3 regions of the Streptomyces sp. NPDC007856 genome follow, and region 1 is predicted to be linked to each of the others. Evidence: riboswitches for the same ligand, from Rfam matches in the RefSeq annotation. Region 1 holds a riboswitch; each other region holds the start of a gene.
What was found. Region 1 has a riboswitch for cobalamin ahead of ACFYOH_RS39885 (HoxN/HupN/NixA family nickel/cobalt transporter). Riboswitches for the same ligand answer to the same signal wherever they lie in the genome.
Positions count from the first base shown of each region.

Region 1 (5,437 bases):
GGTGCTGCGCCTGCACTTCTACGCGGGCGTGCTCGTCGCGCCGTTCCTGCTGGTCGCGGCGGTCACCGGACTGCTGTACGCGGGCTCCTTCCAGGCCGAGAAGATCGTGTACGCCCATGAGCTGACCGTCCCGGTCGGCGACCACAAGCTGCCGATCTCCCAGCAGGTGGCCGCCGCCCGCAAGGCCCACCCCGAGGGCACCATCGCCGCCGTGCGGCCGTCACCGCAGCCGGATGCGACCACACGCGTACTGCTGTCCGGGGTGAAGGGCATACCCGCCGACCGCACACTCGCCGTGTTCGTGGACCCCTACACCGGCAAGGTACGCGGCGCGCTGGAGCAGTACGGCTCCACCGGCGCCCTGCCGCTGCGCACCTGGATCGACGAACTCCACCGCGACCTGCACCTGGGCGACACCGGCCGCCTGTACAGCGAGTTCGCCGCGAGCTGGCTGTGGGTGATCACAGGTGGCGGGCTGGTGCTGTGGTTCGGACGGCGCCGCGCCCGCCGCAAGGTGCGCGGCACCACCGGGCGGCGGCGCTCCCTGACCCTGCACGGCACGGTCGGCGTTTGGGCGGCAGGCGGCCTGTTCTTCCTGTCGGCGACCGGCCTGACCTGGTCCACCTACGCCGGAGCGAACATCGGCGACCTCCGCGAAGCCCTCGGCCAGTCCACCCCCTCCGTCACCGCGACGGTGAGCAGCGGGCACGAGGGACACGGCGCCATGGCGGGCATGGACATGAACGGCAAGGACATGGGCTCGCACCCCAGCGCACGCTCCGACGTGGGACTGGACGCCGTCCTGAAGACGGCCCGCGCCGAGGGCCTGTCCGACCCGGTGGAAATCGTGCCGCCCGCGGACTCCAACTCCGCCTACGTCGTACGGCAGATCCAGCGCAGCTGGCCCGAGAGGCAGGACTCGATCGCCGTCGACCCGGCCACCGGCAAGGTCACCGACGTCCTGCGCTTCGCCGACTACCCGCTGCTGGCCAAGCTCACCCGGTGGGGCATCGACGCCCACACCGGCACCCTGTTCGGCCTCGCCAACCAGATCGTGCTGGCCGGCCTCGCCCTGGCCCTGATCCTCCTCATCCTCTGGGGCTACCGCATGTGGTGGCAGCGCGGCCGCGGCTCCGCCTTCGGCCGCCCGCTCCCCCGCGGGGCCTGGCGACAGGTGCCGGTGTACGTGCTGATGCCCTGCGTCGCGGCGGTCGCCGTCGTCGGCTACTACGTCCCGCTGCTCGGGATCCCGCTCTCCGCCTTCCTCGTCGTGGACCTCCTCCTCGGCCGAATCTCTCGGCGCCGCACCAAGCACGCTCACGCCTGAACCGACCGGCCCGACCGACGAGCCCACGCCGCACGACGCCGCAGGGAGGAGTTCCGTGAGGGGCAGGCGAACAAGGACCAACTCGTCCACGGCCGCACCTGCCTAGAAGGACCGTCGCTTGCCCAATTCACGCCGCAGGTTGGCGAAAGCTGCAGCAGGAAATTCGCCGCCCCAGCCTGGAATGCGTCCTTCTGGTGCCGACTGCTGGACAGCGGAAAAGGCTTCTGCGAATGCGGTCAGGAAGGTCACCATCGGAAGCCGGGCCATGACGAGAGCGTCCCCGCGTACCGGCGCCCAGGGCGGGTCGGCCGGGGTGAGCCAGTCGGGGAGGCCGAGCTGGTGCACGACGATGGAAGCGTGGTCAGGTCCCGACCGCGCGATATCGAGGAACACTCCTCCCGGTTCGTCACCCCACAAGACCGACGCCACGATCGCACCCGAGGCGATCCGTGCCACTGCCTCAACGAGGTCGGTGAAGAAGTCGTCCTCGATGGACGTCGCCCGATATGCAGCGGCTTCTGCGCCTACGCGCAGCGCAAGGCGGCACCACCCGGCCCTGAACGTGAAGGAAACCTCCAACTGCCCGGTGAAGCCAGAGAGCACGGAAACCCCGGCCGGAAAAACCGGAGTGACGACACCGGGCGAGGAGCCGCTGTTGGTCCTGTCCGAGGCCGGCGGCAATCGCGCGCAGCTGCGATCCTCACCGTCGTCCTGCGCCACTTGCTTCTCGCGACATTGTGCTGTCGGGGCTTGCATCGTGTGACGTGCAGTGGTTCAGCAATGCCGAGAGGGAGCCGTCGACGAGGCGGTAGCGCACGACCCGGCCGTCCTTCTCGCCCTCCACGGCGCCCGCCGCCCGCAGCAGGCGCAGGGCCTGGGACACGGCGGTGTCCCGCATCCCGGTGGCGACGGCGAGGTCGGAGACGGCGATGGGGCCCGCCTCGTGGAGGGCGAACAGCAGGGCCAGGCGCCCGGGGTCGGAGAGGAGGGAGAAGCGGTCGGCCCAGGCGCGTACACGCTCGGGTTCGCCGACGGCTGCGATGGCGTCGCAGACCCGATGGCCGTCGATGGTCCGCTGCCCGGCACGTTCCGCGGGGACGAGATGCATGGCCCCATCATCGCAGTCACCGGCGCCCGCCTCCATACCTGATCAGTTGTGCAGCCTTGCAGCTTCGGCCAGCGGCCTTCTAGGGTGGGCGGGCCGTGGTGTTCGGGAAGACCGGTGACAGTCCCTCAGGGGCTCAGTCCGGAGCGGCCCTCGCCACTGTGATCGGGGAGTTCCCGCCCCATGCGTTGCCACTGGCCTCACGGCTGGGAAGGCAGGGGCGGGCGCGATGACCCGTCAGCCAGGAGACCGGCCACGGCAGCACGAAGCTGATCCACGAGGTGCTGGAGCGTGACCGTATGACCCTGCCCGAAGGCGTGCCCGAAACCGCCGTCGCTCCTTCCTTCCGCTGGCGCCGAGAGGACACCGTCCGCACCGCCGGCCTCCTGGCCGTCATCGTCGCTCTGCACGTGGTCGCCTTCGGCATCCTCTTCCTGTTGGTGGTCCCGCGCCACTACGAGGTCGGAACCAAGGCATTCGGGGTGGGTCTGGGCATCACGGCCTACACCCTCGGCATGCGGCACGCCTTCGACGCGGACCACATAGCCGCGATCGACAACACCACCCGCAAGCTGATGGCGGACGGCAAGCGGCCGGTGTCGGTGGGCTTCTGGTTCGCGCTCGGCCACTCCAGCGTGGTGGTCGCCATGGCCGCGCTGGTCGCCGGCGGCGCGAAGCTCGCCGGCAGCCTGATGAACGACGACTCCCGCACCCACCAGGTCCTCGGCACCGTCGGCACCACCGTCTCCGGCGGTTTCCTGTACCTGATCGCCGCCCTGAACCTGGTCGCCCTGGTCGGGATCGCGCGCGTCTTCAAGGCGATGCGGGCCGGGCAGTACGACGAGGCTGAGCTGGAGGCCCACCTCGACTCGCGCGGCTTCATGAACCGCATTCTGGGCCGGCTCACCAAGTCCATCCGCCGCCCCGGCCAGATGTTCCCGCTTGGCTTCCTCTTCGGCATCGGCTTCGACACCACCACCGAGGTGCTGCTTCTCGCCCTGGCCGGCAACGGCGCCGCCGCCGGCCTGCCCTGGTACGCGATCCTGTGCCTGCCGCTGCTCTTCGCCGCCGGTATGAGCCTGTTCGACACCCTCGACGGCACCTTCATGAACTTCGCCTACCAGTGGGCCTTCTCCAACCCCGTCCGCAAGGTCTTCTACAACCTCACCATCACCGGCCTGTCCATCGCGGTGGCCTTCTTCGTGGGCACCATCGAGCTGGTCGGGGTGCTGCACGACAAGCTGGGCCTGAGCGACGACGTCTCCGGCTGGATCGCCGGCCTGGACCTGGACAACGTCGGCTACGTCATCGTCGGCCTGTTCGTGGTCGTCTGGGTCGTGGCCATCGGCTACTGGCGGCTGGCCAGGGTCGAGGAACGCTGGAGCGCCCGCACTGCCGACACCGGCTGACGACACAGCCGCTGAGCCGGCGACCGACGCGCACCGGTGCGTCCCTGCGCCGGCAGCAGAAAGGCTCCCGCGGGCACATGTCCTCGCGGGAGCCCTCCGTTGTGCCGCCTGCCGACGTGAAGGGTGAGAAGACGATCACGAGGCAGGACGTCTGAGGTGTGTTACGGCGTCACGGCTTGAGCAGCAGGCTGTCGCCGCGCTCATTGGCGGCGGCGTAGCGCTTGGCCACGTCCTGCCAGTTGACGACCTGCCACACGGCTTCGATGAAGTCGACCTTCTGGTTCTTGTACTGGAGGTAGAAGGCGTGCTCCCAGGCGTCGAAGACCAGGATCGGGGTGGAGCCCTGGCCGACGTTGCCCTGGTGGTCGTAGACCTGTTCCACGATCAGCCGGCCGCTCAGCGGCTCGTAGGCGAGCACGCCCCAGCCGGAGCCCTGCGTGGTGGCCGCGGCCTTGGACAACTGGGCCTTGAAGCCGGCGAAGGAGCCGAAGGACTCGGTGATCGCGTCGGCCAGGTCACCGACGCCGTCCTGGGCCAGAGGCTCGCCGCCGCCGTCCTTCGGGCCGGTCATGTTCTGCCAGTAGATGCTGTGCAGGATGTGGCCCGAGAGGTGGAAGGCCAGGTTCTTCTCCAGGCCGTTGATCGAGCCCCACGACTCCTTCTCCCGCGCCTCGGCCAGCGGCTCCAGCGTGTCGTTGGCGCCCTTCACGTACGCCGCGTGGTGCTTGTCGTGGTGCAGCTCGATGATCTCCGGGCTGATGACCGGGGCGAGCGCCGAGTAGTCGTACGGAAGTTCCGAGAGCGTGTAAAGCGCCATGTCCAACACCCTCCCTATTATTGCAACTCGTATGCAGGTGCACACTGGCAGTAAGAACGGTACCTTGCGATCAGGCGTTGGACCTAGCTAGGGCCTGTCCGATGGGTCAGTGTGCGGTCGGCTCTATGTCCCGGATCGAGGGCTGCCAGCGTTGGTGAGTCGAGGTCCGACCGAATCCCGAGTGCACGGACATCATCTTTGGACTTCCAGGGATGACCAGGTACTGTGCAATGCATGGAACCTGACATCGCAGGTAAGCCGGCCGCGGGCAAGGCGGAGAGCCAGCTCCGCAAGGGGGTGCTGGAGTACTGCGTGCTTGCGATCTTGCGCCAGGGCCCGCGCTACGGCGTGGAGCTGCTCGAAACCCTCGGCGCGGTGAACGTCATGGTCACGAGCCAGGGGACCATCTATCCCTTGCTGTCGCGGCTGCGCCGTGACGGACTGGTGGAGACCCGCTGGCAGGAGTCCCCCAGCGGGCCCCCGCGGCGCTACTACGAGCTGACACCGTCGGGGCATGCGGCGCTGAAGGAGTTCACCGCCATCTGGCCGCACTTCCGTGACGCGGTCGACCACTTCATCACCGACTGACAGGAGACCGTCGTGACGATCACCGAGCACCCGCTGGTGAAGAGTTACCTGGCCGCCGTGGCGCGTGAAACGGCCGGGCTCAGCCCGGAGCGCCGGAACGAGCTGCTGGCCGACCTGGAGGAGCACATCGCCGTGGCACTCGCGGAAGAGTCCGCATCCGGCGACGACGCGGTCCGCACCGTGCTCACACG
Region 1 covers NZ_JBIAEC010000027.1:69,346-74,782, forward strand. Annotated here, with positions in the region: gene ACFYOH_RS39870 (PepSY-associated TM helix domain-containing protein) at 1-1,327, shown strand, start outside; gene ACFYOH_RS39875 (hypothetical protein) at 1,430-2,047, opposite strand; gene ACFYOH_RS39880 (ArsR/SmtB family transcription factor) at 2,028-2,435, opposite strand; cobalamin riboswitch at 2,515-2,705, shown strand; gene ACFYOH_RS39885 (HoxN/HupN/NixA family nickel/cobalt transporter) at 2,732-3,841, shown strand; gene ACFYOH_RS39890 (superoxide dismutase) at 4,011-4,658, opposite strand; gene ACFYOH_RS39895 (PadR family transcriptional regulator) at 4,893-5,246, shown strand; gene ACFYOH_RS39900 (HAAS signaling domain-containing protein) at 5,259-5,437, shown strand, end outside.

Region 2 (5,437 bases), on a different contig from region 1:
GTCCTGCTCGCCGCCGGCGAGTCCACCGCTCTCGTCCGCGCCGGCGAGGAAGCGGTCCGCCGGCTCTCCCTCGAACTCGAACTCGCCGGGCTCGACCGGGCCCGCACCAGCGCCCACGAGGCCGAGGTCCGGGCCCTGCGCGCCCAGATCTCCCCGCACTTCATCTACAACTCCCTCGCGAGCATCGCCTCCTTCGTCCGCACCGACCCCGAGCGCGCCCGGGAACTCCTGCAGGAATTCGCCGACTTCACCCGCTACTCCTTCCGCCGCGGCGGCGACTTCACCACCCTCGCCGAGGAGTTGCGCTCCATCGAGCAGTACCTGGAACTCGCCCGTGCCCGCTTCGGCCGCCGACTCACGGTCACCCTGCGCATCGCCCCCGAGGTGCTGCCCGTGACACTGCCCTTCCTCTGCCTGCAGCCGCTCGTCGAGAACGCCCTCAAACACGGTCTGGAGGGGTCCGTGGAGCGCATCGGCGTCACGATCATCGCCGAGGACGAGGGCACCGAGGCCCGGGTCGTCATCGAGGACGACGGCATCGGCATGGAACCGGAACGCCTGCGCGCCATCCTGCGCGGCACGGCAGGACCCGCCGCCGGCATCGGCCTGAACAACGTCGACCGGCGGCTGCGCCAGGTCTACGGCGACGACCACGGCCTCGTCATCGAGACCGGCCTCGGAGCGGGCACGAAGATCACCCTCCGCGTCCCGAAATTCCGCCCCGGCATCCAGGCCCGGCCCGCACAGCCCGAGGCTGAAGGAGGGTTCACGGCCTAGGCGTCCCGGCGGCGGTCCCGTCTCTCAGGGAGCTGCTGGAAGCCGGCTGACTTGTAGGTGGCGACGGCGCCGGCATTGGCGCTCGGGGTGCAGACGACCGCGCTCGACGAGCCCAGCTCCCGGAGTGCGGCGGCCGCCGCGACACAGATCGCCCGGCCGTAGCCGTGACCGCGGTGCTCCCCGTCCACGCCCATCGGCTCGAGCAACCCGGGCCTGCCCGGGCCGGCCGACCACACCGTCACCGCCGCCACCGCGTTGCCCAGATCGTCGTACGCGACCAGACACCGGGCGTCGGCGTACGGCAATGCGGCCGCCATCGCGTGCCAGCGCTGGTCCGTGAACGTCGACCTGTCGAACGCGGCCCGGTGTACGGCGGTCCGCGCGTGGACCTGTTCCGGTCCGACCACCGCGATCCGCACGCCCGGATCGGGCACCGGCGCCGTGAGATCGCGGCGCAGCGGCGTCCACGGCTCGTCCCCGTCCCAGCCGTCCTCGAACAGCAGATCCTGGACCAGTGCGCCCGTGGGCGCCTCGACGTACACCCTCCCGGCCGGCAGTACGCCGCGCTCCGGCTCGGTCACGTCCTCGACCAGCCGCTGCGCCAGCTCCTCGTCCCGCTGGGCGTCCGGTGCCGTCGTCAGCCGCAGCAGATCGCGACCGTCCAGCAGCCCGATGGCGAGAATCCGTCCGTCCCGGCGCCAGGTCCGGACCGCCGCGGCCGTCGCCTCCGCGCCGAACCGCCAGAACCAGCCCAGATCGCCCGGATGCAGTTGCATCGGCGCCTCGTCGTACTGCCACTCCCGCAGCACACCCACAGCTTCGCTCAGCCCATCGACTCCCGGCATGCCCAGCACGATCGCCATACGCCCGATCCCACACCAAGGCGCCGACAGTCCGCACCCGGTTTTCGGCCGGGGCGGTCGGGATGTGCTCAGCCGTCGGCGCGGACCAAGACGGGCTTGAGGCGTTTCTCGGGCACGGCCTCGGGGAGTTGCTCCGATCGAAGACGTGGGAGACGACACGGGCGGGGTCCACGCGGCCGGAGCCCATCCGGTCGCCGGACCCGCGCCCTTCTGGCCTGTGGCGCGGCGTCGTCGTCGACAGCGAGTTCCGGGCCGGCTGCCCCGTGCCGGCCGTGTCCGTCGACGAACCGCCGGCCGAGGAGATCCCGCCGGCCCGGGTCGCCGCCGGAGTGTTCGAGGACTGGCAGCGGCTGCTGACCGAGGCGCTCGCGGCGCACGGCGCCGATCCCGGCTGCCGGGCGCCCGTTCTCGCTTCCGTCGTCGTGGCGTCCGTCGAGGGCGCCATCGTCAGGTGCCGCGCCCAGCGCAGCATGCTGCCCCTCGACCGGGTCGCCCGGAAAGTCGAAACGCTGCTCACCGACGCGGTCACTCGCACGGCCTGACGGCTCGGGGCCGCGCATGGACGCACAGCCCCGACCCAGGGGCACGGCAACGGCACCCGACCGGCAGGCCGGGCGCCGCCACCGCTCATGTCAGGCCGGCACGGGGGCCGTTCGGCCGAGATGCCGGGCGAAGAACCGGACCGCGCTGGCGGCCTCGAACCGGGGCAGCTCCTTGTGTCTGCCCGCGTTGGCGTGCAGGGTCTTCTCCGTCGAGGCGAAGGCGTCGAACAGCGCCAGACTGGCCTCGCGCGGGATGTGTTCGTCGTCCCACTGCATGTCGTACTCGATCGGGACGGTGATCTGCTTGGCCTTCTCCGCCAGGACGTCGGGCCAGTGCTGACCGAAGACCGCGGCGGTGATCCTGGGTTCGACCGCCACCAGCGGCACGCCGATGGCGGTGCCCATGTTGATGCCGAAGTAGCCGACCGGCCCGTCGGCGCCGATTTCCGGAAGCTCCTGGAGGGCGTCCAGGGTCGCCTGCCACTCGGGCACGGCGAGCTCCGCCAGGTGGGCGTTGTAGCGGACGACGATCGGGCCCTCCGGCTCGCCCGCCGCCCTCGCCCGGAACAGCTCGGCGATCTCCTGCTCGTCATGTGCCGTGCGCGGCCGGTCGCCGTGACCGGGCGCGTCGATGACCGCGACATGGAAGCCGCAGCCGTTCACCAGGAGTTGGGCACGACCGGCCATTGCCGGATGCTTCTTGTGGTTGCCGCCGCCATGGCCCATCAGGACCAGGGGCGCACGGTCCGCGCCGGAGGCGGGGGACCAGAGGACACCGGGGACCTCGCCCACGGTGAAGTCGCGTTCGATCATGCCGTTGACGGACGACTCGGCGATGAACTTCAAAGATGTCATGGCATGTTGCCTTTCGGGAGTGCCTGGTGTCGAGGCGCTCCCGGCGACACCTACGTCGATCGCCCGACCGTGACGACGAGGGGGAGCACCCACACGAATACAGCCTTCATGGGTCTCACCTCCTCGGCCTTGATCACGGGCAACCGCAAGCTACCAGACCGATGATCAGCCCGCCCAACCTTTTTCCCGCCACGTGCGTGGCGCGCGGACACACCTGGTGGAGAGGAAGATCACTTGGCGGGGAGGCGGTCTTGGCCATGCGCGCGTGGCGCGGTACGGTCGGTCCGATATCGACGACGGCGAAACGGAAGCCGGTGGGAATCCGGCACGGTCGCGCCACTGTATGCGGGACCCGCGAGGGGCTCGTGAGTCAGACCCGTGGTCGTCGTCCTGTGCACCACCGAGATGGGACGCGAACTCCCAGAGGAGGTCCTGCCATGGCGCAGACCGTCGCCCAGCCGACAGCCACCACCCCCGTCGTTCCCGCCAAGCTGCCGCTGAAGGCGATTGCTCCCTGGGCGGTCTTCTTCGGCATCCTCATGCTGGTCCTGCTCTACTTCGTCGGCGCCGAGCAGGGCGCCACCTCCGTGTTCAACGGCACGGACGTCCACGAGTGGGTGCACGACGCCCGCCACCTGCTGGGCTTCCCCTGCCACTGACGCGACGAACACCGCGCGCCCATGAACTCCGCAACCGTACGGAACCTTCTCGTGCGGGGCATGCTCGCCGGCCTCGCGGCCGGCGTGCTCGCCCTGGTCGTGGCCTACGTGCTCGGTGAGCCGAACGTCGACACGGCGATCAGCTTCGAGCAGGCCCACTCCCACGAGCACGAGATGGAGACCGTCTCCCGCTCCCTGCAGTCGACCGCCGGCCTCGCCACCGGTGTCCTCGTCTACGGGGTCGCCTTCGGCGGCATCGCCGCGCTCGCCTTCAGCTTCGCCCTCGGCCGCGTGGGGCGCTTCGGCCCGCGCGCCACGGCACTGCTGCTGTCGGGCTGCGCGCTGCTCGCCGTGTACGTCGTGCCGTTCCTGAAGTACCCGGCCAACCCGCCGTCGGTCGGCAACCCTGACACCATCGGCAAGCGGACCACCCTGTACTTCCTGATGATGCTGCTCGGTGTCCTGCTCGCGGTCGCCGCCACCCTCCTGGGCAAAAGGCTCGCGCCGCGCCTGGGCACCTGGTGGGCCACGGTGGCCGCGGTGGTCGCGTTCACCGTCGTGATCGGCCTGGCGTACCAGTTCCTGCCCGTCGTCAACGAGGTGCCCAAGGGCTTCCCGGCCACCCTGCTGTGGCGCTTCCGGCTCTCGGCACTGGCGATCCAGACCGCCCTGTGGGCCGGATTCGGCCTGGTCTTCGGTGAGTTGGCCGAACGGCTGCTGAACCCCAAGCCGGCGACGGCCGCGAAGCGGCGAGCGGTTCCGGCCGCGCACTGACTCCTCGCGTACGACAGAGGGGCCCGGCGGAACCGTCCGCCGGGCCCTTGCCGTCCCTCCTGCCTAGTCAGCCTCCGGCGTCGGCGTGCCAAGCGGACACCCCAGACGCAGATTCCACCGCCCGGCCCGGCCGCTGAGTTCGGTCAGGGTCAGCGGCAGCACGTCGAGGCGCCAGAAGAGCGCTGCGGGCAGGTCCAGTGCGTCGACGACCGCCGCCCGCACCACCTCCGGCTCGACCACGGCGAGCGTACGACCCGTCAGGTCCTGTGCGCCGGCCAGCCACCGCGCGACCCGCCGGCACAGATCCCGCACGGACTCACCCCCGTGCGGTGCGCACTCGGGATCGGAGAGCCAGCGGCCCACCGCCTCCGGCTCGGCGGCCCCCACCTCTTCCAGGGTGCGCCCGCGCCAGCGGCCCACGTCGAGACCCGCCAACTCCGGTTCCGGCACGCCGTCGAGGCCCAGTGCCGCGGCCGTCTCCCGGCAGCGCACGCCGGGGGAGGCGAGGACACGGGCCGCGGAGGGCAGGGCTGCGGCCGCCGAGCGGGCACGTGCCGCTGCGCTGCAGTCGATCGAGCCGCCGTCGTCGAAGCGGGCCTGCCGCAGTGACGCGCTCATGGCGGGGGACAGGAGAAGAACTCGGCTGGTCACGTGGTTCAGAGGTACCAGCATGGGCGAACGACGCACAAGATCCGGCTGATGAGCGGATCAACCGGGGATGTGTGGCGCACCGCGCGGACTGGCGATCATGGGGCGTTCGGTTCCCCCGGAAGAACAGGTGGCGGCACGTGATATTTCCCGTTCCCTCCATCGACCGGCGCCGGCTGCTCGGCCGCGTCCTTCCCGCCGCGGTCGCGACCCTGCTCACCGGGACGACCGGCATCCGAACGGACTGGCGAACAGCTCGGGCGTCGTGGGCCGGCACTACATGCGCCACAACAACCTCGCGCTGATGGCCGTTTCGAAG
Region 2 covers NZ_JBIAEC010000007.1:27,128-32,564, reverse strand. Annotated here, with positions in the region: gene ACFYOH_RS18155 (sensor histidine kinase) at 1-777, shown strand, start outside; gene ACFYOH_RS18150 (GNAT family N-acetyltransferase) at 774-1,640, opposite strand; gene ACFYOH_RS18145 (hypothetical protein) at 1,913-2,182, shown strand; gene ACFYOH_RS18140 (alpha/beta hydrolase) at 2,273-3,037, opposite strand; cobalamin riboswitch at 3,301-3,439, shown strand; gene ACFYOH_RS18135 (CbtB-domain containing protein) at 3,475-3,696, shown strand; gene ACFYOH_RS18130 (CbtA family protein) at 3,718-4,470, shown strand; gene ACFYOH_RS18125 (histidine phosphatase family protein) at 4,534-5,121, opposite strand; partial or broken gene ACFYOH_RS18120 (GMC oxidoreductase) at 5,342-5,437, shown strand, end outside.
Region 2: it holds a riboswitch for cobalamin, as region 1 does, so the genes downstream of both, ACFYOH_RS18135 (CbtB-domain containing protein) here and ACFYOH_RS39885 (HoxN/HupN/NixA family nickel/cobalt transporter) in region 1, are expected to answer to the same signal.

Region 3 (5,437 bases), on a different contig from region 1:
CTTCTCCGTCACAGCGCCGGTGCCCTCGCGGCGACCATGGCGGCGCTCGCCCTCACGGGCACCGCGTCCGCGGCTGCCGGACCTTCGGCACCGGCCGCCTCGGGCCTGCCCCGGGGACACGACGTCTCGTCCCACCAGAAGCCCGTCGACTGGGCGACCGCCCGGTCGACGGGCGCGCGGTTCGTCTACGTCAAGGCGACCGAGTCCACGGACTACCGCAACCCGTACTTCTCCCAGCAGTACGAGGGCGCGCACGAGGCGGGCCTGTACCGGGGCGCGTACCACTTCGCCCGGCCGGACAGGTCCTCCGGCGCCCGGCAGGCCGCGTACTTCGTGCGGAACGGCGGGGCCTGGGTGGCGGACGGCCGGACCCTGCCGCCCGCGCTGGACATCGAGGACAACCCGTACAGCAGGAAGGACGAGTGCTACGGACTGGACGGGACGCAGATGGTCCGCTGGATCCAGTCCTTCAGCGACGAGATCGAGCTGGAGACCGGCCGCCGCCCGGTGATCTACACGACGACCGAGTGGTGGCGGCTCTGCACCGGCAACAGCCACGCCTTCGCCGGGAGCCACGCCCTGTGGATCGCCCGGCACGGCACCTCGCGGCCGGGGCCGCTGCCGGGTGGTTGGCAGCACTGGATGTTCTGGCAGTTCGACGCGGACGGCCGACTGCCGGGTGACCAGAATCTCTTCAACGGGTCCACGAGCCGACTGCGGGCCTTCGCCCGGGGCTGGTAGTCAAGGGGCGCCTGGGCCGCCGGAGCCGAGCGGAACCTCGAACCCCCTCTTCAGACACCCTGGCGCCCGCCGCAGTTCACCTTCCGTTCACTCAGGTTGCCTACGGTCGTCCAGCCAATGACCTCGAACGATTGCCTGGGTAAATGGAAAGCTTCTCGCTGATCCTCGCGATAGTGGTAGTAACCGCTCTCGCGTTCGATTTCACGAACGGTTTCCACGACACCGCCAACGCGATGGCGACCGCCATCTCGACAGGCGCCCTGAAGCCCAAGATCGCGGTGGCCATGTCCGCCGCCCTCAATCTGGTGGGCGCCTTCCTCTCCGTGGAGGTCGCCAACACGATCTCCAAGGGTCTCGTCGACGAGACCGGCATCCGTCCCGAGGTCATCTTCGCCGCCCTGGTCGGCGCGATCCTCTGGAACCTGCTGACCTGGCTGGTGGGCCTGCCCTCCAGCTCCTCGCACGCCCTGATGGGCGGTCTGATCGGCGCCACCGTCGCCTCGGCCGGCTTCGGCGCGGTGCACGGTGACGTCCTGGTCACCAAGGTGCTGCTCCCCGCGGTCGCCGCCCCGATCGTGGCGGGCGTCGCCTCGATGCTGGCCACCCGCTTCTCCTACGGCATCGGCGGCAAGGCCGAGGGCGAGGCCACCCGCAAGGGCTACCGCGCCGGCCAGATCGCCTCCGCCGGCCTGGTCTCCCTCGCCCACGGCACCAACGACGCCCAGAAGACGATGGGCATCATCACCCTGGCGCTGATCGCGGGCGGCGCCATCGCCCCGGGCTCGAACCCTCCCACCTGGGTCATCCTCTCCGCGGGCCTGGCCATCGCGCTCGGCACCTACATCGGCGGCTGGCGGATCATCCGCACCATGGGCAAGGGCCTGACCGACCTGGAGCCGCGCCAGGGCTTCGCCGCCCAGACCAGCGCCGCGACCGCCATCCTGGCCTCCTCGCACCTGGGCTTCTCCCTCTCCACCACGCATGTCGTCTCCGGCTCGGTGATGGGCGCGGGCCTCGGCCGCAAGGGCGGGGTGGTCCGGTGGTCCACCGCGACCCGCATGGTCGTCGCCTGGGTGCTCACCCTCCCGGCCGCCGCGCTGGTCGGCGCGGGCGCCGAGTCCGTCACGGACCTGGGTGACTGGGGCACCGCAGTCGTCGCCGTCTTCCTGGTCGCCGCGAGCGCCACGATCTGGAAGATCTCCCGCCGCGAGGTCGTCGACCACACCAACGTCGTCGACGTGCCCGAGGAGCCGGCCGGCGTGGTGACCGCCGCCATCGCCGCGGTGACCCCGCCCCCGGCGGGCACGATCACCGAGGACCTGACGGCCACGATCCTCTCCCCGGCCGCCGCTGAGGCCGCGCCCGAGGCCGCCCCGCCGGCCGCCACCGTCTGACCCCGGCCACACCGGTAACCAAGGAAGCAACCCCATGAAGATCGACTGGTCGGCCCTCGGCTCCGTCTTCGGCGTCAGCCTCGTGTTCACGGTGGGCCTGGTGGCCCTGTTCACCCTCGGCGTCAACGGTCTGGCCCGGCGCGAGAAGGCCGCGGCCCAGGGCAACTCCGCCGCCCTCGCCGTCACCGGCGCCTACCTCTGCTTCGCCGCCTGTGCCGCGGCGGTGTCGTACGGCATCTACCTCATCGTCTCCAAGTCCTGACCGAGCGGCACGAACCGGGCAGTCCGAAGGCTCCTCTCCGTCCCTGACGGAGAGGAGCCTTCGCCATGCCCAGGGGTCACGGGTGCCCCACGATGTGGGGATCGGCACACTCTCCCCGCGCAGGTCAACGGCAAGTTGACGGCCGTTCGGAGCGCGTGGTGGACTGCCCAGGCCATGTACGGCGGCAGGAGAGGAAGCCGGTGCGAATCCGGCGCGGTCCCGCCACTGTCACCGGGGAAGAACCCCCGGGAGCCAGGAACTCTCACCGCCGAATCTCGTCGAACCAGGGCGCGGACACCCTGAGTGAGGACACAGATCGCCATGCCCGGCTGCCGAAGGACCAGTACCAGGCCCGCTCCTGTACCCACGGCCGGCTGAGCCGATGGGTGCCGATCGCACTTACGCGTACGGCGCCGCCGCCGGCCTTCTCGGTGACCTGCTCCTCGGCGATCCGCGCCGCGGACATCCGGTCGCCGCGTTCGGGCGTGCGGCCGCTGCCGTGGACCGCGCGTTGTGGCACGACCACCGCGGCTGGGGCGCCGTGCACACCGTCGTGTGCGCCGGTGGCGCCGTCGCACTCGGCACGCTGGCCGCACGCGCCGTACGCCCCTCCCCTGCCGCCTCCGTCGCACTGACCGCCGCCGCCACCTGGGCGGTCGTGGGCGGTACTTCGCTCGCCCGGGAGGCCCGCACGATCGGGCGCGCCCTGGAGTCCGGGGACGTCGAGGCGGCGCGGGCGCGGCTGCCGCATCTGTGCGGCCGGGACCCGCAGGCGCTGGACGCCGACGGGATCGCCCGGGCCGTGGTCGAGTCGGTCGCCGAGAACACCTCCGACGCCGTCGTGGGCGCCCTGGTGTGGGGCGCCCTGGCCGGGGTGCCCGGGCTGCTGGGCTTCCGGGCCGTCAACACCCTGGACGCGATGGTCGGTCACAGGTCCCCCCGCTACCGGCGCTACGGCTGGGCCTCCGCCCGGCTCGACGACCTGGCCGGCTGGCCGGGGGCCCGGCTGACCGCCGTACTCGCCGCCGCGGCCGGACCCGACCCGCGCGGTGCCCTGCGCGCCTGGAAGGCCGACGCCCACCGGCATCCGAGCCCCAACGCCGGGCCCGTGGAGGCATCGTTCGCGGGCGCTCTCGGCGTCCGGCTGGGCGGAACGCTCTCCTACGGCGGCCGGGTCGAGCACCGGCCCGTGCTGAACGGGGACACCGGCCGGGCCGTCCGGGGCACCGACATCGACCGGGCCGTACGGCTCTCCCGCCGCGTCGGCCTGCTCGCGCTCGGCGGCACGGTCGCCGCGCGCCTCCTCGCCAAGAACGTCAAGGGTCTGAAGGGACGTGGGAAGTGAACGGGGGACTCCTCGTCGCCGGCACCACCTCCGACGCCGGAAAGAGCGTCGTGACGGCCGGGATCTGCCGGTGGCTGGTGCGACAGGGCGTGAAGGTCGCGCCGTTCAAGGCGCAGAACATGTCGCTCAACTCCTTCGTCACCCGCGAGGGCGCGGAGATCGGGCGGGCCCAGGCCATGCAGGCCCAGGCGTGCCGGATCGAGGCGACCGCGCTGATGAACCCGGTGCTGCTCAAGCCGGGCGGCGAGCAGAGCAGCCAGGTGGTGCTGCTGGGCAGGCCGGTGGGCGAGTTGAGCGCACGCGGTTATCACGGCGGGCGGCAGCAGAGGCTCCTCGGCACGGTGCTGGACTGCCTGGCCGAGTTGCGGGGCACGTATGACGCGGTGATCTGTGAGGGCGCGGGCTCGCCTGCGGAGATCAATCTGCGGCGGACGGACATCGTGAACATGGGGATCGCGCGGAACGCGCGGCTGCCCGTGCTGGTGGTCGGGGACATCGACCGCGGAGGCGTGTTCGCCTCCTTCTTCGGGACCGTCGCCCTGCTCTCGCCGGAGGACCAGGAACTGGTCGCCGGCTTCCTGGTGAACAAGTTCCGCGGCGACGTCTCGCTGCTGGAGCCCGGTTTGGAGATGCTGTACGGCCTCACCGGGCGGCGTACGTACGGCGTGCTGCCGTTCCGGCACGGGCTCGGCATCGACGAGGAGGACGGGCTGCGGGTCTCGCTGCGGGGCACGGTCCGCGAGTCCGCCGTGACCCCGCCCGTCGGCGAGGACGTGCTGCGGGTCGCCGTGTGCGCGATCCCGCTGATGTCCAACTTCACGGACGTCGATGCGCTGGCCGCCGAACCCGGGGTCGTGGTGCGGTTCGTGGACCGGCCGGAGGAGCTGGCGGACGCGGACCTGGTGGTGATTCCGGGGACCCGGGGCACGGTCCGGGCGCTGGAGTGGCTGCGGGAGCGGGGCCTCGCGGACGCCGTCGTCCGGCGGGCCGCCGAGCAGCGGCCGGTCCTCGGCATCTGTGGCGGCTTCCAGATCCTCGGCGAGCGCATCGAGGACGAGGTCGAGTCGCGGGCCGGTGAGGTCCCGGGGCTCGGTGTGCTGCCCCTGCGGGTGCGGTTCGCCCGCGAGAAGACCCTGACCCGGCCGTCCGGGGAGGCCCTCGGCGAGCGGGTCGAGGGGTACGAGATCCACCACGGGGTCGCCACGATCGACGGCGGCGATCCCTTCCTCGACGGCTGCCGGGTCGGCCAGACCTGGGGCACGCACTGGCACGGCTCGCTGGAGTCGGACGGCTTCCGCCGGGCCTTTCTGCGCGAGGTGGCCGCCGCCGCGGGCCGCCGCTTCGTGCCCGCGCCGGACACCTCCTTCGCCGCGCTGCGCGAGGAGCAGCTCGACCGGCTCGGCGACCTGATCGAACAGCACGCGGACACGGACGCGCTCTGGCGGCTCATCGAGTCGGGCGCGCCGCAAGGACTGCCTTTCATTCCACCGGGAGCGCCCGCATGAGCACAGTGTTGTTGTTGTCGACCGCCGACACGGATCTGCTGGCGGCCCGGGCCTCCGGCGCGGACTACCGCATCGGCAACCCGACGCGGGTGGATGTCGCCGGTGAACTCCCGGGCCTCGTCCAGGGCGCGGACCTCGCCGTCGTACGGCTGCTGGGCGGCAAGCGCGCCTGGGAGGAGGGGCTGGCCGT
Region 3 covers NZ_JBIAEC010000020.1:59,974-65,410, forward strand. Annotated here, with positions in the region: gene ACFYOH_RS36500 (lysozyme) at 1-741, shown strand, start outside; gene ACFYOH_RS36505 (anion permease) at 885-2,135, shown strand; gene ACFYOH_RS36510 (hypothetical protein) at 2,170-2,397, shown strand; cobalamin riboswitch at 2,539-2,680, shown strand; gene ACFYOH_RS36515 (cobalamin biosynthesis protein) at 2,780-3,742, shown strand; gene ACFYOH_RS36520 (cobyric acid synthase) at 3,739-5,247, shown strand; gene cobN (cobaltochelatase subunit CobN) at 5,244-5,437, shown strand, end outside.
Region 3: it holds a riboswitch for cobalamin, as region 1 does, so the genes downstream of both, ACFYOH_RS36515 (cobalamin biosynthesis protein) here and ACFYOH_RS39885 (HoxN/HupN/NixA family nickel/cobalt transporter) in region 1, are expected to answer to the same signal.